Azospirillum brasilense: one gene and its partners. The protein of the gene in region 2 binds, or shares a complex with, the protein of the main gene of each other region. Links are inferred from orthologs where the notes say so. Each region holds a gene or a part of one and is shown on either strand. Other genes may lie near its edges.

Region 1 (3,792 bases), 910 kb from region 2 along the record:
GGGCCGGGCCGAAAAGGACCCGCAGCCCTTCATCCGACATTCGCCAGAAGTCGTTCGGCAGCTCATGAATCGGCCAGCACTGCGGAACGGCGTGGTACACCAGCCCCCCGACCTTCAGGGCTCGGTTCATCTCCGCCGCGGCCAACCACGGCGCCTCCAAATGCTCCAGCACCGCCAGTGAGCACACCCCGTCGAGGCTGCCCGGCGCGACGTACCGGCTCAACGCGTGGGCGTCGCCGACGATGTCCACCCCCGGCGCCGGGTGGATATCGAACCCGATGTAGCGGCAACCGCTTCCCTCCAGCGCTTGCCGGAACACGCTGGGCTGCGTGATGGTGCGGCCGCCGATCTCCAGCACTTGGCCGTGAGACGCCCGCATGGCCTCGATGAAGCGCTGGGTCACCGCGGCCTGGTCACCGGACGGGACGGCGTAGGGGTCGGCGTGCGTCGGACCGGACACCTCGATCATCGCCTCCCCGTCCGCCGTCACGAGGCGAAGTCTCACCGGCTGAAAAGGTGGGCAGGCAAGATGAACGGCAAAGCCGCTGTCGACGACGTGCGGCCAGTCCGGCCAGAAGGCCAGCAGGTCGGGCCGGGGACAGCGAGGGATCCGGACCCTGGCCTCGCCGGATTCCAGAAACATGTCAAGAATGGGGAGATGGTAGGCGTGGGCCCACCCCCGGACGTAGACTCCCCGGGCATCGCACCACAGCGCGTCAAACAAATGAGTGGTCCGCGGCGTCGGCGCACCGAGCCGGGCCGGAGATGAGGATGGGTCGGCCTGGAGTGTCTCCAGCCGTTCCAATCTTTGCCCGATGTCATTCAATTTGGCGAGAATTGACGCGAAAATGCTGCTGTCGTGCGAAGCCAAGACCAGGATTCCTTAAAACGCGTCCCACACCGGTGTCAGCCCGACGGCATGTTCCACGAAGCGGATGATGGATTGCTTCGTTTGCCGGCACCTGGAGTGCGGCCGAGACTGTGGCGCTCCAGCCGCACTCCCACTGAAAGCGGTCTGATCATACATCAAACACTCATCCGATTGGATAGAAACGCGAAGGGAATTTCAACCTTCACCGCTCATGCCGAAAAGCAAATCGGTCGGGCAAACAGCGTCGGAAGCGACCGCGTGATGGTGCACAAGGCGGCTCGCGGTTCCACGCTCCGCGACAAACGCCAGAAGCCTCAGCCCCTTTCGGCGTCGCGACCATGGCGCTCGACCGCACCCTTGTCGACATCGCTGACAGGCCAAACTTCTGGATCCACGCCTGTTCCTCCGGACTGGAAGTGGCCGAAGTTCGAATAGGAATCCATCACGGCGTCTGAACCGTGAACTGCCCCGGCACCACGATCTGGATCACCCCTCCCCAATTGCACATCAGCTTGCTGGTGGAGGTCAGGGCCGGCATGTTGCCGACCATCACCGTGGGCGCGCCGGGCACCCAGGGAGCGACGGTGCAGGGAACGCAAGGCTGTGGCTTGATCACACCCGGCGGCGGCACCGGAATCATCGAGGCGACCACCGGGTTGGCCGGGCTGGTGCACACGCCGAAGGGCGGGATGTTCATGATGGGCTTGTTGTCCATGATGTTCGCCATCGGCGGCCCGCCGGCCATCGTCCGGTTCAATGGCAGCACCACCAGGGCGGACGGCGCCGCCCCGAAGCTGCAGGTCATCATGGCTCCCGCGCACACCGCCTGACTCATCCCGTCTCTCCATACCGAAACGTCCAGGCGAAGAGTGGGCGCCTCTGCCGTCCCGCGGCAAGCGGTCCCTGGACCGGATTGGTCCGAATTCGCTTCAACCCGGCGGAGACGGGCCGAAGCCGTCGAACAGGCCCGGCTCCGCCTCGGTCTCCGGGTCGAGCAGGTCGGTGCAGCCGACGCCGATCAGGCGGATCGACCGACCGTCCGGCTCGGCGTCCAGCATCTCGCAGCCGGTCTGCCAGATCAGCCCCGCCGACCGCGCGGGCGGATCGACGCGGCGGGAGCGGGTGATGGTCTGGAAATCGGCGGTCTTCATCTTCAGCACCACGCTGCGCCCCCGCAGGCCTGCGGCCGACAGGCGGCGCGCCACCGTCTCGGCCAGCGGGAGCAGCGCGTCCTTCAGCGCGGCCTTGTCGGCCGTTTCCCAATCAAAGGTCGTCTCGGCGGAGATGCTCTTGCTCGGCGATTCCGGTTCCACCCTCCGGTCGTCCTGGCCGCGGGCGAAGCGGTGCAGCAGGCGGCCCATCTTGCCGTGGCGGCGCACCAGATCGATCTCCGACCAGCCGCGCAGGTCGCCGACCGTGCGGATGCCGTCCGACTGCAGCTTGCGCTGGAGCACCGGCCCGACGCCCCACAGGATCGACACCGGCTTCGGCGCCAGGAAGTCCAGCGCCTGCCCCCGCCCGATCACCGAGAAGCCACGCGGCTTTTCAAGGTCGGAGGCGATTTTGGCGAACAGCTTGTTGTAGCTGAGCCCGACCGAGGCGGTGATGCCCAGTTGGTTCTCGAAGCGGCGGACCAGCTCGGCCAGCGCCTGGGCCGGGCTGATGCTCAGCCGTTCCGCCACGCCCGACAGGTCGAGGAAGGCCTCGTCGATGGACAGCGGCTCGACCAGCGGGGTGAAGGCATGCATCAGCTCCCGAGCCTGCCGGCCCACCGCCTTGTACTTCGCCATGTCGGGCCGCAGCACCACGGCGTCCGGGCAGGCCTCCAGCGCCTGCCACATCGGCATGGCCGAGCGCACCCCCGCCATCCGCGCGATGTAGCAGCAGGCGGCCACCACCCCGCGCCGGTCGCCGCCGATGATCAGCGGGCGGCTGACCAGCTCGGGCCGGTCGCGCTTCTCCACCGTGGCGTAGAAGGCGTCGCAGTCGATGTGGCCGATGGCGAGGCCGTGCAGTTCCTGATGCCGGACCAGCCGCCGGCCGCCGCATTTCGGGCAGCGCGGCTCGCTCCCGCGGAGGGCCGCCGCGCAGTCACGGCACAGGACCTTGCAATCGTCGAACACAGACATGGCCGCAGTCTAGCAGCAGCGCGCCCGCGGCGGGGAAGGAATGTTCCTGTCCCGTTCCAGTTTTCCGCTCAGAAGCGGAAACCCCGGTTGAGCAGCCAGCCGAGCGGACCGGTAAAGACCAGGGGCTGGTCCTGCACCAGCAGGCACAGGCATTCCCCGTCCGCGTCGGCCACGGCGTGATGCGGCGTGCCGGTGTCGTAGGACGCCACGTCGCCGACCCGGTAGGCCCCGAACTCGTCGGAGAAGCCGCCCTTCATCACCAGCAGCATCTCGCTGTCGGTGTGGCGGTGGGCCGGCACCCGCGACCCCGGCGCCATGCGCAGCAGGCAGGCCGAGGCCGTTCCGGCGCTGACGCCCCAGGCCGACAGGTGGACGCCCGGAACGACGCGCACCCATTCCAGCGCCTCCGGCTCCGCCCCGATGGCGCGGCGCAGCGGGCCGGGAAACAGGCTCTTTCCGGCCGGTGGGGGTACAGGCGGCGGCGCGGCAACCGTCGCGTCGAGCCGGGTCATCAGGGCGCCGAACAGCGAATCAGACACCGGCTCCGGCGGCAGATCCGCCAGTAGGACGCCGCCGCAGGCTTCCAGCTCAGCGACCTGCGCGCGGCAGGCCGGGCAATAGGCGAGATGCGCGGCGACCAGCAGCGACTGCACCTCGCGCAGGCTGCCGGCGGCGTAGTCGAGAAGCAGTTCGGGGGCGGGATGATGGGCCGGCACGGTCACGCCCCCTCCCCGAAAGCCCGGCGCAGGCGAACGAGGGCCAGCCGCAAGCGGGTCTTCACGGTTCCCAGCG
Region 2 (9,984 bases):
ACGGTCCGGCACGAAGGCCGCGATCAGCAGCGTGTAGACCGGCAGCCGGGCCGAGCAGGTCATCAGCGGGGCGATCATGATGGTCGCCAGCCGGTCGGCGCGGTTCTCGATGGTGCGCGCCGCCATGACGCCGGGCACCGCGCAGGCGAAGCTGGACAGCAGCGGAATGAAGGCGCGCCCGTGCAGCCCCACCCCGCCCATCAACCGGTCCAGCAGGAAGGCGGCGCGGGCGAGATAGCCGGTCGCCTCCAGCACCAGGATGAAGAAGAACAGCACGAGGATCTGCGGCAGGAAGATGACCACGCTGCCCACCCCGGCGATGATCCCGTCGGTCAGCAGGCTGCGCAGCGCGCCGTCCGGCAGGGTGGCGGCCACCCAGTCCTTCAGCCCGCTGACCGCGCCGTCGATCAGGTTCATCGGCGCCTCGGCCCAGGCGAACACCGCCTGGAACATCAGGAACAGCACGAGGAACAGGAAGGCCAGCCCGAACACCGGGTGCAGCAGCACGGCGTCCACCCGCCGGGTTGCCAGCGGCGGCAGGCCGGCGTCGGCCACGCAGCCGGCCAGCAGCCTTTCGACCTCCTGATGATAGGCCCGCAGGTCGCGCGAGGAGGGCTCGCTCCAGCCGCAGGGGGCAGGGTTCTCCGCCGCATCGGCCGCCATGGCCATGGCGCCGTCGATCTGCTCCAGCAGCGGCTGGACGCCGCCGCGGCGGATGGCGACGGTCGGCACCACCGGCACGCCGAGCGCTGCGGACAGCGCCGCCGCGTCGATGCGGCAACCGCGCTTCTCCGCCGCGTCCATCATGTTCAGCGCCAGGATGATCGGGCGGCCCAGCCGTTTCAGCTCCACCACCAGCCGCAGGTTCAGGCGCAGGTTGGTGGCGTCGGCGACGCAGACCAGCAGGTCGGGGCTGTCCTCGTGCGAGAAGCGGCCGAGCACGACGTCGCGGGTCACCTCCTCGTCGGGGGAGCGGGCGCGCAGGCTGTAGGTACCCGGCAGGTCGATCACCTGCACGCGGCGGCCGAGCGGGCTGACGAAATGCCCGATCTTCCGTTCCACCGTGACGCCGGGATAGTTCGCCACCTTCTGGCGGGAACCGGTGAGCGCGTTGAACAGGGCGGTCTTGCCACAGTTCGGGTTGCCGACCAGCGCGATGCGCGGCGGCAGGGCGGAGTCCAGGACCGACATGGCCGGATGTCCTTGCAGGGAGTCGCTTTGAAGGAAGGAGATGACGCCGCGCGTCAGGCGGCGGGCGCCACCAGCACGGCGCGCGCCTCGGCACGGCGGAGCGCCAGCGTGTGCTCGTTCACGCGGATGGCGATGGGGTCACGGCCCGGAAAGGCTTCGTGCAGGACCTCGACGTGGGAGCCCTCGACCAGCCCCATCTCGATCATGCGCCGTTCCAGCTCCCCTTCGGGAAGGGTGGTGACGACCCCCCGCTCATCGACGCCGGTCACACGGGCATGCTCGCCCTTCTTCAACTCGCCCAAATGCCGTCCGCCGGGCGACTGGCCCGTTTCGGGGGTGGGATGACCGCTCATGGCTGCACCTGATCGCACCGGGAGGTGGGGGGCGCGTTCCTGTCCGCCCCTCTTCGCCGCGAATGATCCTGCGAAGCGTTCGCATCCGTCCAGCCGGCTAAATGTCGCAGGAGCCTTGTAAAATGAGCGTATCGACCACATCGCGATTAGGGCTTTGCGGGGACCGCCCCCTTCGCGTCGCCCTTGGCGGCGGGAGCCGGCGCCCTTGCGGAGCGGTCGAGGTTGGCCTGCGCCGTCTTCGCCGCCCCGCTGTTCGGCGCGTTGCGGACGATCTGGCTCCAATCCTCCCGCGCGCCCGGGCAGATTGCCGGCCTGCGCCTTGATGTTGGCGCGCAGCAACAGGGCGTCGGGGTCGCCGGGGCGCAGCTCCAGCGCGCGGTCGATGTCGGCGACGGCCTGCCGGTCGTTGGCCAGCGCCTTGTGGGCGGCGGCGCGGTAGAGATAGGCCTCGGGCCGCCGCGGGTCCTTCGCCAGCGCCGCGTCCAGGTCGGTCACGGCGTCCCAAAAGCGCTCCGTCTCGGCCCGCGCGATGGCGCGGTCGATCAGCAGATCCACGTCGTCCGGCTGGAGCGCCAGGGCGCGGCTGTAGGCCCGCGCTCCGCCCGCACATTGTCACCGGCGCGCAGCCACGCCCAGCCCGCCCGCCCGAGGATCGAGGCCCCGGCCTTCGGGTCGTCCTTGCCCAGCACCGGGGCCAGCTCCTCCAGCCGCGCCCCGGCGGTGGTGAAGTCGCCCTTGTGGAACAGCGCCAGCGCCTGGCACAGCCGGGCATGGTCACCGCCGCCGCGGTTCAGCCAGGTCTGAGCGCTCTCCAGCGCTTCGGCCGGACGCTTTTCGGCAAGCGTCAGGCAGGCCTGGAATTCCCGGTTGTGATCGACGGCGGGAGCGGCCAAGGCCGGGACGGCGGAGAAGAGCGCCAGCGCGGCCGTGATGAGGTAAGCGTTGCGTCGGTTCATGGCGGCCCTACACTCCGTCATTGCCGCTTCCGACGCAAGGACCCCGCAAGACATGGCTTCACCCCGTCTGTTCGTCTTCGGCCTGGGCTTCACCGCCCGCGTGTTCGCCGACCGGCTGAAGGCCGAGGGCTGGCGGATCGCCGCCACCTGCCGCGGCGAGGACAAGCGCGCCGCCCTGGAGGCGCAGGGCATCGAGGCGTTCCTGTTCGACCGGGGCCGCCCGCTGGAGGACGCCCGCGCCGCCCTGGCCGGCACCACCCATCTGCTGGTCAGCGTGCCGCCCGACGAGCGGGGCGACCCGGTGCTCGACCAGCACGCCATGGATCTGGCGGACCTGCGGACACTCGACTGGGCCGGCTACCTCTCCACCACCGGGGTCTACGGCGACACCAAGGGCGAATGGGTGGGCGAGGCGGCGTGGCTGCGCCCGACCGGCGAGCGGCAGAAGCGCCGCGTCGAGGCGGAGCGCGGCTGGCTGAACCTCTACCGTCAGTACGGCGTGCCGATGCATCTCTTCCGGCTGGCCGGCATCTACGGACCGGGGCGCAGCGCGCTGGACAACGTGCGCGACGGCACCGCCCGGCGGGTGGACAAGCCCGGACAGGTGTTCAGCCGCATCCATGTGGAGGACATCGCGGCGACGCTGCGCGCCTCGATGGACAAGCCTACACTGGGCGCGGTCTACAACGTCGCCGACGACCTGCCCTCCCCCTCCCACGAGGTGGTGAGCTACGCCTGCGGCCTGCTGGGGGTCGAGCCGCCGCCGCTGGTGCCCTTCGAGCAGGCCGGGCTGTCGCCGATGGCCGCCAGCTTCTACGCCGACTGCCGCCGGGTGAAGAACGACCGCATCAAGCGCCAGCTCGGCGTGACGCTGACCTACCCGGACTACCGCGCCGGGCTGGACGCGCAATTCGCCGCGGAGAGCGGGCGGTAGAGTCGCGGCGGCGCGAATCGCGCGTCCTCCCGCCCCGGCCGCATTCCCCCTACGGCAGCACCCCGCGGGGGCGTCACGGGCCTCCGGATGGGCCGGAATCGGCGTTTCCGGCGACCGTCCGACCGCGCCGAACGAATTTGGTTCGGCAAAACCGACGTTGTGGTATCATGCGCGCCCGTTCCGGCCCGCTGGATTGTGGCCGGACCGGCATGGGTACGCCTGCGAATCGCAAAAAACACGACCTGCCGAGACGACGACCAGCATGAACATCATCATCGAACGCGCCGCCCTTCTCCGGTCCCTTGGTCATGTGCAGAGCGTGGTGGAGCGCAGGAACACCATCCCCATTCTGTCCAACGTGCTGCTGCGGGCGAGCGACGGCGAACTGTCGCTGGCCGCCACCGACATGGACCTGGAGATCGTCGAGACGGTCCCGGCCACGGTGACCCGCGCGGGCGGCACCACCGCCCCGGCCCACACGCTGTACGACATCGTGCGCAAGCTGCCCGACGGCAGCCAGGTGGAGCTGGATATCGGCGGCGACGGCACGATCCTGACGCTGCGCGCCGGCCGGTCGCAGTTCAAGCTGTCCTGTCTGCCGGTCGACGATTTCCCGCAGCTCTCCGGCGGCGACCTGCCGAACCGCTTCGACCTGACGGCGGGCGACCTGCGGGCGCTGGTCGACCGCACCCGCTTCGCCATCTCCACCGAAGAGACGCGCTACTACCTCAACGGCATCTACCTGCACGCCGCCAAGGCCAAGGCCGGCGGGTCCGAGCTGCCGGTGCTGCGCGCCGTGGCGACCGACGGCCACCGTCTGGCGCGGGTCGAGATGCCGCTGCCGGAGGGGGCCGCCGGCATTCCCGGCGTCATCGTTCCGCGCAAGACCGTGAACGAGATCCGCAAGCTGATCGACGAGGCCGCCGACCGCATCGAGCTGTCGCTGTCGGACAACAAGATCCGCTTCGCCTTCGATTCGGTGGTGGTGACCTCCAAGCTGATCGACGGCACCTTCCCGGACTACGAGCGGGTGATCCCGGTCGGCAACGACAAGACGATGGAGGTGGACGCCAAGCTGTTCGCCGCCGCTGTGGACCGTGTCGCCACCATCTCCACCGAGAAGAGCCGGGCGGTGAAGCTGTCGCTGACCCGCGGCACGCTGACCCTGTCGGCCACCAGCCCCGAGGCCGGCAGCGCCACCGAGGAGCTGGAGGTCAATTACCAGGAAGGCCCCCTGGAAATCGGCTTCAACTCTCGCTATCTGCTTGATATCACGCAGCAGATCGAGGGTGAGGGCGCACGCTTCTCGCTGGCCGACGCCGCGTCGCCGACCATCGTGCGCGACGTCGCCGACCCCACGGCCCTTTACGTGTTGATGCCGATGCGTGTGTGACCGGTCCGGACGGATCGGCGCTTTTCGGGCCGGTGCGCTCCGGACCCCGTGTTTGACGGGGTGCGGCGGCCCGGTCCCCGCATCCCGGATCGGACGCTTTGCTCGACGCCAGACAGACTTCGCCCTATCCCGTCCCCGTGATGGACACTCCGGCCGCTTTGGCGGTGACGCGCCTGACCCTGACCCGCTTCCGCGGCTATGACAGCGCGCGCCTGGAGCCCGACCACCGCCCGGTGGTGCTGACCGGGCCGAACGGCGCCGGCAAGACCAACCTGCTCGAAGCGGTCAGCTTCCTCGCCCCCGGACGCGGCCTGCGCGGCGCCAAGCTGGCGGAGGTGGAGCGGATCGGCTCCGGCGCAGGCACCGGCTGGGCGGTCGCCGCCGTTCTGGACACTCCCACCGGCCCGGTGGAGATCGGCACCGGCCGCGAGATCGGCCCCCAGGCGGCGTCCGGAGCCGAGCGCGACCGCCGCGTCGTCCGGGTCGACGGCCACCCCGCCAAGGGCCAGACCGTGCTGGCCGAGCATGTCGCCGTCGTCTGGCTGACCCCGCAGATGGACCGGCTGTTCCTGGAGGGCTCCAGCGGGCGTCGCCGTTTCCTCGACCGCCTCGTCTTCGGCTTCGACCCCGCCCACGCCGGGCGGCTCAGCCGCTACGAGCACGCCCTGCGCGAGCGCGCCCGCCTGCTGCGCGAGGGGCATCGCGGCTGGAACGGTGACGAGGGCTGGCTGAGCGGGCTGGAGGACCAGATGGCGACCACCGGAGTCGCCGTGGCCGCCGCCCGCCGCGACGTGGTGCAGCGGCTGCGCGCCGCCTGTGGGCGGGCCGTCGGCCCCTTCCCCGGCGCCGACCTGACGGTGCAGGGCGCGGTGGAACGCTGGCTCGACGACGGTCCGGCGCTGGCCGCCGAGGACGCGCTGCGCCGTTCCTTGCGTGACAGCCGGCGAGCCGATTCGGACAGTGGCGGGGCCACGCTGGGGCCGCACAAGAGCGATCTCGCGGTGCGCCACGCCCAGAAGGACATGCCGGCGGCGCTCTGCTCCACCGGAGAACAGAAGGCGCTGCTGATCGCCATCATGCTGGCCAACGCCCGCCTTCTGGCGGCGGAGCGCGGGGCCGCCCCGCTGCTGCTGCTGGACGAGGTGGCCGCCCATCTGGACCCGCAGCGGCGCGAGGCGCTGTTCGACGAGATCCTGGCGTTGGGCGCCCAGGCCTGGATGACCGGCACCGACGATTCGGTCTTCGGGCCGCTGGGCGGTGCGGCCAAACGCTTTCACATCGAGGATGCGACCGTGACCCCGGCCTAGCTCCTGAAAAAGGGCTCAAAAGCCCAGAAAATCACCGACCGAAGTACGGTATTCCGCCGAAACCCAACGCAGTCTGCTATAGTCGAACCATGGCACAGGAAGCACTGAAGAACGACCTCCCGCAGCAGGATTACGGCGCGGAATCGATCACCGTCTTGCGCGGGCTGGACGCCGTGCGCAAGCGTCCGGGCATGTACATCGGCGACACCGATGACGGCTCCGGACTGCACCACATGGTCTACGAGGTCGTGGACAACGCGATCGACGAGGCGCTGGCCGGCTACTGCGACGCGGTCGTGGTGCAGCTCAACGCCGACGGGTCGGTCACGGTGCGCGACAACGGCCGCGGCATCCCCACGGACATCCACTCCGAAGAGGGCGTGTCGGCGGCGGAGGTCGTGATGACCCAGCTCCACGCCGGCGGCAAGTTCAACCAGAACTCCTACAAGGTGTCGGGCGGGCTGCACGGCGTGGGCGTGTCGGTGGTGAACGCCCTGTCGGAGACGCTGGAGTTGCGCATCTGGCGCAACGGCCGCGAATGGTTCATGCTTTTCCGCCACGGCGTTGCCGATGCCCGTCTGGCCGACGTCGGCCCGGCCCCGATGGTCGACGACGGCAACGGCGGGCAGAAACCGCTCTCCGGCACCGAGGTCACCTTCCTGCCGTCCAAGGATACCTTCACCAACACCGAATTCGACTTCGCGACTCTGGAACACCGGCTGCGCGAGTTGGCCTTCCTGAACTCCGGCGTGCGGCTGGTGCTGACCGATGCCCGCGGTGTGGAGCCGCGGGTCCAGGACCTGCATTACGAAGGCGGGCTGGAAGCCTTCGTGAACTGGCTCGACCGTTCCAAGGTGCCGCTGCACAAGCCGGCGATCTCGATCAAGGCGGAGCGCCCGACCGAGCATGGCGGCGTGGTCACCGTGGAATGCTCGCTCCAATGGAACGACAGCTACCACGAGACGACGCTCTGCTTCACCAACAACATCCCGCAGAAGGACGGTGGCACCCACCTCGCCGGCTTCCGCGCGGCGCTGACGCGGGCGATCAACAACTACGCCAACGAGTCGGGCATCGCGAAGAAGGAGAAGGTCAACCTCTCCGGCGACGACGCGCGCGAGGGGCTGACCTGCGTGCTGTCGGTGAAGGTCCCCGACCCGAAATTCTCCAGCCAGACCAAGGACAAGCTGGTCTCCTCCGAAGTCCGTCCGGTGGTCGAGGCGGTGGTGGGCGAATGCCTCGCCCAGTATTTCGAGGAGCATCCGGCGGACGCCAAGCGCGTCGTCCAGAAGGTGGTCGAGGCCGCCGCCGCCCGTGAGGCCGCCCGCAAGGCGCGCGAGCTGACCCGGCGCAAGGGTGCGCTCGACATCGCCTCCCTGCCCGGCAAGCTGGCCGACTGCCAGGAGCGCGACCCGGCGCTGTCCGAACTCTTCATCGTGGAGGGCGATTCGGCGGGCGGTTCGGCCAAGCAGGGCCGGTCGCGCCAGTTCCAGGCCATCCTGCCGCTGCGCGGCAAGATCCTGAACGTGGAGCGGGCGCGCTTCGACAAGATGCTGTCCTCGGCGGAGATCGGCACGCTGATCGCGGCGCTGGGCACCGGCATCGGGCGCGACGAGTTCAACCCGGACAAGACGCGCTATCACAAGATCATCATCATGACAGACGCGGACGTGGACGGCAGCCACATCCGCACGCTCCTGCTGACCTTCTTCTTCCGGCAGATGCCGGAGCTGATCGAGCGCGGCTACCTCTACATCGCCCAGCCGCCGCTCTACCGCATCAAGCGCGGCAACGCGAAGGAGCGGTACCTGAAGGACGACCGGGCGCTGGAAGAGTATCTGATCGAAGCGGCACTGGGCGACCTGTCCGTGCGCCCCGCCGACGGCTCCCTGCTGAACGGCGAGCCGCTGCGCGAGATGGTCGAACAGGCCCGCGGCGCCCGCCTGCACATCGAGACGCTGGCCCGCAAGGCCGGCAACCTGTCGGTGGTGGAATCGGCGGCGGTGAGCGGCGCCCTGTCGGTCGCGCTGTCGCAGGACACCGCCCAGGCGCAGCAGGCGGCCGAGACGGTCGCCGCCCGGCTGAACGCGCTGGACGTGGAAGGCGGCTGGCGCGGCGAGAGCCTGCTCCAGGGCGGTTACGCGCTGGTGCGGACGCGCCGCGGCGTGACCCACCGCCACCATCTGGACGCCGACCTGCTGAAGAGCGCCGAGGCCCGCAAGCTGGACGCCATCGCGGCGGACCTGAAGCGCGTCTACGCCGAGCCGGGCCGCGCCTTCGAGAAGCAGAAGGAGAGCCGCAGCCTGACCGGCCCCGTCGCCCTGTTCGACACGGTAATGGAGTTGGGCCGCCGCGGCGTGACGATCCAGCGCTACAAGGGCTTGGGCGAGATGAACCCCGACCAGCTCTGGGAAACCACTTTGGACCCGACCAAGCGCTCGCTGTTGCAGGTGAAGGTCAACCACGCCGATCAGGCGGAGGAGGTCTTCTCCACCCTGATGGGCGACATTGTGGAGCCGCGCCGCGAGTTCATCCAGGAGAACGCCCTGAAGGTCGCCAACCTGGACGTGTAAACGGCTCTTGAAGGATCGCTGGTCGTCAACGCAAAGATTGAGAAACCGAACTCTATGATTGAGAAGTCTAACTCAATGATTGAGAAAAGCTGAGTTTGACCGCAGCTGGAGCTCGACAGGACAGATGCAGATTAAGGGCGGACCCCACCGGGCCCGCCCTCTTTACGACCCCCCTTACCAAGCGCTGAGTTGTCGTCCGGACTCGCTCTCTCAATCCTTGGGACGCTTCCGCCGCGGCAGCTCGGCGTCCTCCTCAATGACCAAGCCGGCCAGCATGACGGACGGATGCGTCACCAATGCACGCGCCAAATCGACCCCCATGGCAAGCGATGGATTGGAACGGCCACGTTCCAAGTCGCTGAGTGAGATGATGTGGTGGGCGGCAAGTGGGCCTTCCTGTACCGAGCCGTCGACAAGCATGGCAACACCATCGACTTCTACCTCTCTCCCACGCGAAGCACCGCCCCTAAGCGCTTCCTGTCCAAGGCGTTGAACCGCTTGAAGGAGTGGGAGATGCCGACGGTCATCAACACCGACAAGGCGCCAACTTATGGGCCGGCCTTGGCGGAACCGAAGGCCGAGGGCAAATGTCCCGAGGAGACCGTGCACCGGCAGGTCAAATATCTGAACAACGTGGTCGAGGCCGACCATGGCAAGCTGAAGCAGTTGATCCGCCCGGTGCGGGGCTTCGAGACCCTGAAGACAGCCTACGCAACGATCAAGGGTTTTGAGGTGATGCGGGCGCTCCGCAAAGGCCAAGCGTCCAGCTTCAACATCACCCGCGACATGAGGGGCGAGGCGCGCCTCGTCGAACGCGCCTTCAATCTTGGACCCGGTGTGCTCGTCGAGGCCGTGCAGTTCATCAGCCAGCAGTTCGAGCTTCAGGACGCATAGCGTCGGCGGTGATGCCCGTAACCATCATTTCGCGATTGCCGACAAACTTTGCAACAGAGCCGGTCACCTCATCAACACCGTTGCCGATAATCCCTTCCTTGAGGGCTTGCCTCCCGTACCCGCAATCAAAGAACCAAAGATACACATAACGGAACCGTCCGGTCAGCGCCGCGGCTCATGCGGGATGCCATACGCCTGGTACATATCGTAGATGAGATCCAGCAGAACACCGATTTCCGGCGAGCCGTCCTGTGCCCGGTGGCTCATGATCACCGGCGCGACCGCTTTGTCCCCGTGAAGCGGCCTGTAGACAATGTCATCGCGCCGCAGCCGCTGCGCGGACGCCGGCACCAAGGAGATCCCTTCACCGGCCACAACGAGCC
Region 3 (10,066 bases), on a different replicon or contig from region 2:
CGCCAGCAGGCCGTAGCTGTAGCAGTCGCCGCCATAGACGGACACCTTGGCCGCTTCCGCCACCCGGCGGAAGGCGTCCTGGTCCGCTCCGGGGAACAGGTCGGGCGAGGTGGTCCCCAGGGTCGCCGCGGCCAGCCCCCCGGCGCAGGCGCGCACGTGGGCCGGCTGGCCGTTGAACAGGGTCGGGCGCCCCTCGACGCCCAGCCAGCGGTCCCGGACGATGGGCTGGTCGATGACCCCCAGGACCGGGCGGCCGCGGTGCAGCAGGGCGATCAACGTGCCGAAGATCGGGCGGCCGGTGATGAAGGACTTGGTGCCGTCGATGGGGTCGATCACCCACACCCATTCGGCGTCCAGGTTCTTGGTCCCGAACTCCTCGCCATAGATGCCGTCGTCGGGGCGTTCGGCCTCGATGATGGCGCGGATGGTCCGCTCCGCCTCGCGGTCGGCGATGGTGACGGGGGAGGCGTCGGCCTTGTCGTCGACCGCCACCGGCGTGCGGAAATACTGGCGGATGACCGGGCCGGAGGCGTCGGCCAGACGCTCCGCCAGGGTCACCAGGGGGGTGGGGCAGGGTTCGGTCATGGTCGCTCCGCCGGATCGCGCGTGGTGGGAAGAGGGCGGCATCCTAATCGGGCGTTCCGTCGGCGCAAACCATCAATGAAGGAGGAGGGTTGCGCGGGACGCCGCTTCCCCGTTCCGCGGGCTTGTGGCAGCCTCTTCGCCATGCACGACCGCTCCTCCCCACCCGACCGCCCGAACGCCTACGCTGGCATCCCGCTTGACCGAGCCGCGGTGCGCCGCAAGGACAAGGACTGGCTGAGAGACGCCTGGGCCTCGCCGAACGCGCGCCTGCTGCCCGTGGCGAAATCGCGCAACTTCGTGACCGGCGACGCCGACTCGGCTCGCGCGGTCGCGGTCGCTTGCGGTGGTGACTGGGGGGTGGAGCCGGTGTTCCTCGGCCTGCTCGATGGCGTGCCGCACTTCACCGTGGACCTGACCGGTCTGGAAGCGCCGGAGGAGCATCCGGCCCTGGCCGGGCTCGGCCGCTTCGAGGACCTGCGCGCCGTGGGGCCGGTGATGGAGGCGACGGAGGCCGGGATGTGCGCCTACGCCCGCGGCATCACCTGGTGGAACGCCCGGCACCGCTTCTGCGGAGTCTGCGGCTCCGTCGCGGCGGGTGCCGAGGGCGGGCATGTGCGCGTCTGCACCAACCCGGACTGCGCCACCCACCATTTCCCACGCACCGACCCGGCGGTGATCATGCTGGTCCATGACGGAGCCGGGCGGATGGTGCTGGGCCGCAACTCCCGCTTCCCGCCGGGCATGCATTCGGTGCTTGCCGGCTTCGTCGAGCCGGGCGAAAGCCTGGAGGACAGCGTGAGGCGCGAGGTGCTGGAGGAGGTGGGGCTGGAGGTCACCGACATCCGCTACCACTCGTCCCAGCCCTGGCCCTTCCCGTCCTCGCTGATGCTGGGCTTCAGCGCGCGGGCGGTGACGCTGGACATCCAGACGGACCTGGAGGAGCTGGAGACGGCCCATTGGTTCGACCGCGAGTTTCTGCGGACCTTCACCCCCAGCGAGGAATTCCGTCTCGCCCGCCCCGACAGCATCGCCCGCCGCCTGATCGACGAGTGGATCGCCGAGGGGGAGTGAGGGCGTCGCATCGCGTGCCCCCTCGGTCATTGCCCCCTCCCTAACCCTCCCCCGCTGCGCAGGGGAGGGAAGGGGCCCGCGGCGAAGCCGTAGGAAGGGTGGGAGCAAGCGCCGCTCGCCCCTTTCCTCAATCCTCGCCGATGCGCTGGCTTTCCTGATAGCGGAAGGGGTTGGCGGGGTAGACGCCCAGGATCTTCACCTCGCCGGCGCGGGCGAAGAAGGCCAGCTCCTCCAGCGCCAGACGCAGGGAGCGCTCTTCCGGATGGCCCTCCACGTCGGCGTAGAACTGGGTCTGGGTGAAATGCCCGCCGACCATGTAGCTTTCCAGCTTCGTCATGTTGATGCCGTTGGTGGCGAAGCCGCCCAGCGCCTTGTAGAGGGCCGCCGGCACGCTGCGCACGCGGAAGACGAAGGTGGTGATGATCTTGGCCCCGGTCCCTTCGGTGGGCAGCGGCGGGGTCTTCGGCTCGCGGGACAGGATCAGGAAGCGGGTGGTGTTGTGTTCCGCGTCCTCGATGCCGCCCTTCAGGATGTCCAGGCCGTAGATCTCCGCCGCCAGCGAGGAGGCGATGGCGGCGTGCTGCGGGTCGCCCAGCTTGGCGATCTCGGCGGCGGCGCCCGCGGTGTCGGCGTGGGAGATCGCCGTCAGCCCCAGCTCCCGCGTCATGTTGCGGCACTGGGACAGCGCCTGGATGTGGCTGCGCACCGTCTTCAGCCCGGCCAGCGTCGCGCCCTTCGGGGCGAGGAGCTGGTGGTTCACCCGCTGGAAATGCTCGCCGATGATGTGCAGGCCGCCTTCGGGCAGCAGATGGTGGTTGTCGGCCACGCGCCCGGCGATGGAGTTCTCCACCGGGATCATGGCGAGCGCCGCGCGCCCCTCGCGCACCGCGGCGAAGGCGTCCTCGAACGTGGCGCAGGGCAGCGTCGTCATGTCCGGAAAGACCGTCCGGCAGGACAGGTCCGAATAGGCGCCGGGCAGGCCCTGGAAGGCGATCACGTTCGAGGTCGTCATCGGGAGGTCTTCTTTTAAAGGGAAGTGCGCTTGGCGAGGATCGCGCGGGCGCGCTCCAGGTCGGCGGGAGTATCGACGCCGAGCGGAACCGCGTCAACGACGGCGGCGTCGATGCGCATCCCGAAGGCCAGCGCGCGGAGCTGCTCCAGCCGCTCACGCTGCTCCAGCGCCGAGGGCGGCAGGCGGACGTAGCGCTCCAGCGCGGCGCGGCGGTAGGCGTACAGCCCGATGTGGTGGAACAGCGGCCCGTCGCCCCAGGGCGCGGTGGCGCGGCTGAAATAGAGGGCGCGGCCCCGCCGGGCGCCGGGCGGCAGCTCCAGGATGGCCTTGACCACGTTGGGGTCGGTGCGCTCCTCCTCCCGCGTGATCTCGACCACCAGCGTGGCGATGTCGACCTGCGGGTCGGACAGCGGAGCGAAGGCGGCGCGCACCACGGCGGGCTCGATGGTCGGCAGGTCGCCCTGCACGTTCACCACCGCGTCGTACTTCCCCTCCGGGTCGAGCAGGCTGACCGCCTCGAAGATGCGGTCGGAGCCCGAGGGATGGTCGGGCCGGGTCAGCACGGCGGTGCCGCCCGCCGCCTCCACCGCCGCGGCGATCTCCGGCTCGGCGCAGGCGACCACCACCGGGCCGATCTCCGCCTCCATGGCGCGGCGCCACACTTGCACGATCATCGGCGCGCCGCCGATTTCGGCCAGCGGCTTCCCCGGCAGGCGGGTGGAGGCCATGCGGGCGGGAATCACGACGATTGGATTTGAGGGCGGCGGGTTCGCTGTGCCCTGGATGTCTGCGCCGGCGTTCATGTCGGCGTTCATGATGGAACGGCCCCCTGTCGCTTCGGAAAGGTGGCGCGGGTGAACCATGGATCGCCCTTTGCGTCAAGCGGCGTCACTCCAATATTCAGGTGGCCAACAGTCGGAGAACCGATATTCCTGTGGCAAGGGAGGGGGCCGAAGCGGTGACAAGCCGCCGCGGTCACGCTATCGTGCGGCGGAGAACCAGCCAGCCCTTGGCGACGGACCCGCGGCACGACAAAAAAGGGGACAAAGACGTTATGAGCATGGAGTGGAACAAGATTTTCGGCGCCGTGCTGCTGGCGGGTCTGATCGCCATGCTGGCCGGCTTCGCCGCGGAAGTTCTGGTGCACCCGAAGACGCCTGAGAAACCCGCCTATGTGGTGGCCATGCCGGAGGGCGCCGCTCCGGCCCCCAGCGGTGGCGCCGCCCCGTCCGGCCCGGCCGAGATCGCCCCGCTGCTCGCCAAGGCCGATGCCGCCGCTGGCCAATCCGCGGCCAAGGCCTGCGCCGCCTGCCACAGCTTCGACAAGGGGGGGGCGAACAAGGTCGGCCCGAACCTCTACGGCATCGTCGGCGCCCCGCACGGCCATCTGGACGGCTTCGCCTATTCCGACGCGATCAAGGGCAAGGCCGGCCCCTGGAACTACGACGAGTTGAACCACTTCCTCTACGACCCGAAGGCCTACGCGCCGGGCACCAAGATGACCTTCGCCGGCGTGAAGAAGGACCAGGAGCGGGCGAACATCATCGCCTATCTGCGATCCCTGTCCGACAGCCCGGCGCCGCTGCCGCAGTAACCTGCGGCGGTCCCATCCGGGAAACAGGCAAAAGCCCCGCGTTCCATCGGACGCGGGGCTTTTTCGTTCTCCCTCAAACGGAACGCCGGCAGATTGGCCTTGCATATGATGGTCCTATCGCCGATATAAGGCGCGGGAGGCTGGCGGCGGACGAGTCCCTCGCCAACCCGGTCAGGTCCGGAAGGAAGCAGCCGTAACGAGTTTCGGCTCGGGTCGTTCGTCCAGTCTCCCACCCTTCCCCATAAATTCCTGCAGCGAATTGAAACGGCGACAGCCCCGTGCCGTGACGCTATTCTGCGCTCCGTCGTGAAGCCGATTACCGGGCCAGCCGCGTGACCGATACCACCGTTGCCGATATGTCCTCTTCCGTTTCCGGGACGTCCGGGGGCCTTGCCTACCGGGTGCTGGCGCGGAAATACCGTCCGAAGAGCTTTGCCGAGCTGATCGGGCAGGACGCGCTCGTCCGCACCCTGACCAACGCCATCCATTCGGGCCGCATCGCCCAGGCATTCATGCTGACCGGCGTGCGCGGGGTGGGCAAGACGACCACCGCCCGCATCATCGCCCGCGCGCTGAACTGCACCGGGCCGGACGGCACCGGCGGGCCGACGGTGACGCCCTGCGGCGTCTGCGACAACTGCCGCGCCATCGCCGAGGACCGCCACGTCGACGTGATGGAGATGGACGCCGCCAGCCACACCGGCGTGGACGACATCCGCGAGATCATCGACGGCGTGCGCTACGCCCCCGTCTCGGCGCGCTACAAGCTCTACATCATCGACGAAGTCCACATGCTCTCCAAGAGCGCGTTCAACGCGCTTTTGAAGACGCTGGAGGAACCGCCGGCCCATGTGAAGTTCGTCTTCGCCACCACCGAAATCCGCAAGGTGCCGGTGACGGTGCTCTCGCGCTGCCAGCGCTTCGACCTGCGGCGCGTCGACGCCCAGGTGCTGAAGGAGCATTTCACCCGCATCACAGGGCTGGAAGGGGCGGGAATCGAGCCGGACGCCGCCGCGCTGATCGCGCGCGCCGCCGACGGGTCGGTGCGCGACGGATTGTCGCTGCTCGACCAGGCCATCGCGCTGGCCGTCGGCACGGTGACCGCGCAGCAGGTGCGCGACATGCTGGGGCTGGCCGACCGCAGCAAGGTGATCGACCTGTTCGAGGCCGCCGTCTCGGCCAAGCCGGCGGAGGCGATGGACCTGCTGTCCGACCTGCACCGCGTCGGCGCCGATCCGGTGGTGATCCTCCAGGACCTTCTCGACCTCGTGCACAATCTGACGCGGCTGAAGGTCGTGCCGGACAGCGCCAACGATCCCGGCCTGCCGGAGGCGGAGCGCACCCGCGGCGCCGCCCTGTCGGCAAAGCTCGGCATGCCGGCGCTGACCCGCGCGTGGCAGCTCCTGCTGAAGGGGCTGGGCGAGGTGCAGGCGGCCCCGGTGCCGCAGCAGGCCCTGGAGATGGTCATCGTGCGGCTGTCCTACGCCGCCGATATGCCGACTCCGGGCGATCTGATCCGCCAGTTCCAGAATTTGCAAAATGGCGGCGGGCAGGGTGGCCAGGGTGGCGGTGGCGCCCCGCGTGGCCCCGGTGGCGGGCCGGTGGCGGTTGGCGGCTCCGCCGTGCGCGCCGTTGCCCAGGCCCAGCCGAGCCCGCAGCCGTCTCCCCGGCCCGTGCAGACCGTCGCCGTGGCGGACGAGGAGCGCGTGGCGATGCCCCGCGACTTCCGCACGCTGGTCCAGGTCTTCGCGGAGAAGCGCGAGGGCGCGCTCTACGGCCATCTGACCGGCAGCGTCCATCTGGTGCGCCTGGAGCCGGGGCGGCTGGAGCTGCGCCTGACGACCCTGGCCCCGTCGACCCTGCCAAATCGCGTCGGCCAGCTGTTGACGGAATGGACCGGCCAGCGCTGGGTCGTCATCGTCTCGGACGCGCCGGGCGAGCCGACGCTGATCCAGCAGGAGCAGGCCGCCCAGAGACGCGCGTTGGAGGAGGCGGAGGCGCATCCGGTGGTGCGCGCCGTTCTGGACGCCTTCCCCGGCGCGAAGATCACCGATGTCCGCGACCTCAAGGCGGCGGTCGAGGCCGAGCCCCAGGTTGCGGATGACGGGGAGAATCCCGACCTTATGGTCATGCAGCAGGACGACGGGGTTTATTACCCGCTCGACGATGAAGGAGATTTCTGACCCATGAAGAACCTCGGCCAGATGATGAAGCAGGCCCAGCAGATGCAGGCCAAGATGCAGGAGATGCAGGCCCGCCTGGGCGAGGTCGAGATGACCGGCCAGTCGGGCGCCGGCATGGTCAACGTGACGGTGAACGGCAAGGGCGAGATGAAGAAGATCAAGCTCGACAAGTCGATTGTCGATCCGGAGGACATCGAGGTCCTGGAGGACCTGATCATCGCCGCCTTCAACGACGCCAAGGCCAAGGTGGAGCAGCACGTCGCCAACGAGACCCAGAACCTGATGGGCGGGATGAAGCTGCCGCCGGGCATGAAGCTGCCGTTCTAAGCGTTGAAAGGCCGGGCCGCAGGGTCGGCCCGACCACCCATTGACGAACGAAGCCGTGAATGATCGGACCTGAAATCGAGCGCCTGATCCAGCTCCTGTCCAAGCTGCCGGGGCTGGGGCCGCGGTCGGCGCGGCGGGCGGCGCTGCACCTGATGAAGCGCCGCGACAGCCTGCTGGTGCCGCTGTCCGAATCCATGGCGCTTGCGGCGGAGGCCATCCGCAACTGCTCGGTCTGCGGCAACCTCGACAGTCGCGACCCCTGCTCCGTCTGTTCCGACCACAGCCGCGACCGCTCGACCATCTGCGTGGTGGAGGATGCCGGCGACCTCTGGGCGCTGGAGCGCACGCGCGCCTTCCACGGCACCTACCATGTGCTGGGCGGCACGCTGTCGGCCTTGCAGGGGGTGGGGCCGGACGATTTGAACATCCCGTCCCTGGTGGAGCGCGCGAAGGACCCGGCGGTGACCGAGGTCATCCTGGCGCTTAACGCCACGGTGGATGGGCAGACCACCGCCCATGTGGTGACCGACCGCCTGTCCGGCAGCGGGGTTTCCGTGTCCCGTCTGGCCCACGGCGTGCCGGTGGGCGGGGAACTGGATTACTTGGACGACGGGACGCTGACCGCGGCGTTGAAGGCGCGGCGGCCTTTGTAGGAACGTGTTTGTGAGGGGAGGTCTTGCCCCCTCCCTGCCCCTCCCCCGCTTCGCAGGGGAGGGGATAAAGCTCCCTCCCCTGCGAAGCGGGGGAGGGAAGGGGCCCGCGCAGCGGGAAGGGTGGGGGCCCGCCTCAACCACCCACCCAATTCCCCCAAACTCTTACTTCTTCTTCAGCGCGGCGACGCCCGGCAGCTCCTTGCCTTCCAGCCACTCCAGGAAGGCGCCGCCGGCGGCGGAGATGTAGGTGAACTTCTCGTCCACGCCGGCGTGGGCCAGCGCCGACACGGTGTCGCCGCCGCCCGCCACCGACAGCAGGCCGCCTTCCGACGTGCGCTCGGCGACGAGGCCGGCGACGGCGTTGGTGCCGCCGTCGAAGGGCTGGATCTCGAAGGCGCCCAGCGGGCCGTTCCACACCACCGTCTTCGCACCCTGGAGCTTCAGGCCGAGGAACTCGACCGTCTTCGGGCCGACGTCGAGCGCCATCTCGTCGGCGCCGATGCCGTCCGCCGGGACGGCGCGGTTGGCCGCACCGGCCTTGAACTCCTTGGCGACGATAAAGTCCTTCGGCAGCAGAAGCTCGCAATTGGCGGCCTTGGCGGTCTCCATGATGGCGCGGGCCTGATCGGCCATGTCCTTCTCGCAGAGCGAGGCGCCGACATCCACGCCCTGGGCATAGAGGAAGGTGTTCGCCATGCCGCCGCCCAGCGCCAGCATGTCGACCTTCTTCACGAGGTTGCCGAGCAGGTCCAGCTTGGTGGAGATCTTGGCGCCGCCGACGACGGCGGCCACCGGACGCTCCGGCTTCTCCAGCGCCTTGGTCAGCGCCTCAAGCTCGGCCTGCATCAGGCGGCCCGCGGCGGCCGGCAGATGCTGGGCGACGCCTTCGGTTGAGGCGTGGGCGCGGTGCGCGGCGGAGAAGGCGTCGTTGACGTAGAGGTCGCCGAGTTCGGCGATCCGCTTGGCGAAGGCCGGATCGTTCTTTTCCTCTTCCGCGTGGAAGCGGGTGTTCTCCAGCAGCACGATGGCGCCCGGCTGGACGCCGTCGATGGCGGCCTTGGCCTTCTCGCCGACGCAATCCTCGCCGAAGGCGACGGTCTGGCCGACGGCGGCGCTCAGCGCGTCCAGCACGTTGCGCAGCGAGTTCTTGGCGTCCGGGCCGTTCTTCGGGCGGCCGAAGTGCGACAGAACCACGACCTTCGCACCCTTCTTCGCCAGCTCGGTCAGAGTCGGCGCCAGACGGTCGATGCGGGTCGTGTCGGAGACCTTGCCGTCCTGCATCGGGACGTTGAGGTCGGCACGCACCAGCACCGTCTTGCCGTTCACGTCGAGGTCGTCGATGGTGTTGAACTCGGTCATGGCTGCTGTTTCCCACGGGTTGAACTTTTGCCGGGCAATCCAGCACAGGGGCGCCCGCTTTGCAACGGCCCGCGTGGGCGACCGGTTGCCCCATGCGGCGAATGGACCGGGCTCTGGGCGGGCGGGACCGCCGATCCCATTTCTATCCCCATGAACAGGATCATCCCGCCGTCCTCCGCCCGGCCGGTCCCCCGGCTGGCCCCCCGGCTGGCTTACGCGGCCAGCCAGTCCGCCCGCGTCGCCTGGTTCCTCGGCCAGTACATGATGGCCGCGCGGATCGGCCGGCGGATCACCGGACCGCCGCGGACCACCCCTCCCGGCGGGCGTCCGGTGCCCGGCACCCGCGCGATCCTGGAGGAGCTGCGCGCCCTGCTGGCCCGCGACCTCGCCAACATCGAGGCGGGCTACTACCGCCTGCCGCACGACCTGATGCCCGACCCGCGCCGGCTGCTGGCCGACGCCGCGGCCTTCTTCCGCGACGTGCCGGAGGTGTCGCGCCGCCGCCGCGACCACGCGGCGGTCGAGGTGCGCGCCGACCCGCCGCCCGGCAGCGGGGGGCTGCCCGCCTACTACCGCCAGAACTTCCATTACCAGACCGGCGGCTACCTGACGGAGGACAGCGCCCGCCTCTACGACCATCAGGTGGAGGTGCTGTTCGGCGGCGGCGCCGACGCCATGCGCCGTCAGGTCCTGGTGCCGATCTTCGAGCATTTGAAAACGCGCCGCAGCGCGGATTGCCGCTTGCTCGACGTGGCCGCCGGGACGGGGCGCTTCCTGACCTTCGTGAAGGACAACCACCCGCGCCTGCCGGTGACCGCGCTCGACCTCTCCCCGGCCTATCTGCGCGAGGCGCGGCGCAACCTCGCCCCCTGGGCGCGCAGCAGCGCGTTGGTCCAAGCGGCGGCCGAGGCGGTCCCTCTCGCCACCGGGTCGCAGGACATCGTGACCTGCATCTACCTGTTCCACGAACTGCCGCCGAAGATCCGCGCCCAGGCCGCCGCCGAGATGGCCCGCGTGCTGAAGCCCGGCGGCATCCTTGTCTTCATGGACAGCGTGCAGTACGGCGACAACCCGATGATGGACGGGCTGATCGACCGCTTTCCGCAGTCCTTCCACGAGCCCTTCTACGCCCATTACGCCCGCGACGACCTGCCCTCCCTGTTCGCCGCTGCCGGGCTGCGCCTGCGCGAGACGTCGCTCGCCTACATGTCCAAGCTCCTGGTGTTGGAAAAGACGGACCCCTGATTGCGGGGACTGCAACAAAAGCGTCATGGTTCTGTAA

Evidence for each region.
Region 1: the proteins of dnaN (region 2) and H1Q64_RS17575 are in contact, whole or in part, in a solved structure (PDB 1OK7), measured with the Escherichia coli proteins. The link is inferred for Azospirillum brasilense from one-to-one orthologs.
Region 3: the proteins of dnaN (region 2) and H1Q64_RS02545 are in contact, whole or in part, in a cryo-EM structure (PDB 8GIZ), measured with the Escherichia coli proteins. The link is inferred for Azospirillum brasilense from one-to-one orthologs.

The regions. Positions count from the first base shown.
Region 1 is NZ_CP059450.1:914,508-918,299, forward strand. Bases 901-3,792 are described here. They hold H1Q64_RS17575 (DNA polymerase IV), read right to left. Parts: upstream 3,001-3,792; coding sequence 1,801-3,000; downstream 901-1,800. Other genes in these bases: H1Q64_RS17570 (DUF4280 domain-containing protein), read right to left, coding at 1,314-1,706; H1Q64_RS17580 (ChrR family anti-sigma-E factor), read right to left, coding at 3,069-3,722; H1Q64_RS17585 (sigma-70 family RNA polymerase sigma factor), read right to left, coding at 3,719-3,792. Also shown: H1Q64_RS17565 (class I SAM-dependent methyltransferase), read right to left, coding at 1-871. UniProt on the Escherichia coli protein: Poorly processive, error-prone DNA polymerase involved in translesion repair and untargeted mutagenesis. Copies undamaged DNA at stalled replication forks, which arise in vivo from mismatched or misaligned primer ends.
Region 2 is NZ_CP059450.1:1,823,007-1,832,990, reverse strand. Bases 2,878-5,761 are described here. They hold dnaN (DNA polymerase III subunit beta), read left to right. Parts: upstream 2,878-3,696; coding sequence 3,697-4,827; downstream 4,828-5,761. Other genes in these bases: recF (DNA replication/repair protein RecF), read left to right, coding at 4,968-5,761; H1Q64_RS21755 (SDR family oxidoreductase), read left to right, coding at 2,878-3,434. Also shown: feoB (ferrous iron transporter B), read right to left, coding at 1-1,191; H1Q64_RS21765 (FeoA family protein), read right to left, coding at 1,245-2,099; H1Q64_RS21760 (hypothetical protein), read right to left, coding at 2,087-2,500; more of H1Q64_RS21755, read left to right, coding at 2,553-2,877; more of recF, read left to right, coding at 5,762-6,134; gyrB (DNA topoisomerase (ATP-hydrolyzing) subunit B), read left to right, coding at 6,224-8,707; H1Q64_RS21735 (hypothetical protein), read right to left, coding at 8,918-9,127; H1Q64_RS21725 (LysR family transcriptional regulator), read right to left, coding at 9,764-9,984. UniProt on the Escherichia coli protein: Confers DNA tethering and processivity to DNA polymerases and other proteins. Acts as a clamp, forming a ring around DNA (a reaction catalyzed by the clamp-loading complex) which diffuses in an ATP-independent manner freely and bidirectionally along dsDNA.
Region 3 is NZ_CP059449.1:537,258-547,323, reverse strand. Bases 4,054-7,019 are described here. They hold H1Q64_RS02545 (DNA polymerase III subunit gamma/tau), read left to right. Parts: upstream 4,054-4,594; coding sequence 4,595-6,445; downstream 6,446-7,019. Other genes in these bases: recR (recombination mediator RecR), read left to right, coding at 6,832-7,019; H1Q64_RS02540 (YbaB/EbfC family nucleoid-associated protein), read left to right, coding at 6,449-6,772; H1Q64_RS02555 (c-type cytochrome), read left to right, coding at 4,054-4,262. In the rest of the region: hisN (histidinol-phosphatase), read right to left, coding at 1-585; nudC (NAD(+) diphosphatase), read left to right, coding at 727-1,656; H1Q64_RS02565 (prephenate dehydratase), read right to left, coding at 1,784-2,668; H1Q64_RS02560 (3-deoxy-manno-octulosonate cytidylyltransferase), read right to left, coding at 2,683-3,471; more of H1Q64_RS02555, read left to right, coding at 3,729-4,053; more of recR, read left to right, coding at 7,020-7,425; H1Q64_RS02530 (phosphoglycerate kinase), read right to left, coding at 7,588-8,784; H1Q64_RS02525 (class I SAM-dependent methyltransferase), read left to right, coding at 8,935-10,029. UniProt on the Escherichia coli protein: Part of the beta sliding clamp loading complex, which hydrolyzes ATP to load the beta clamp onto primed DNA to form the DNA replication pre-initiation complex.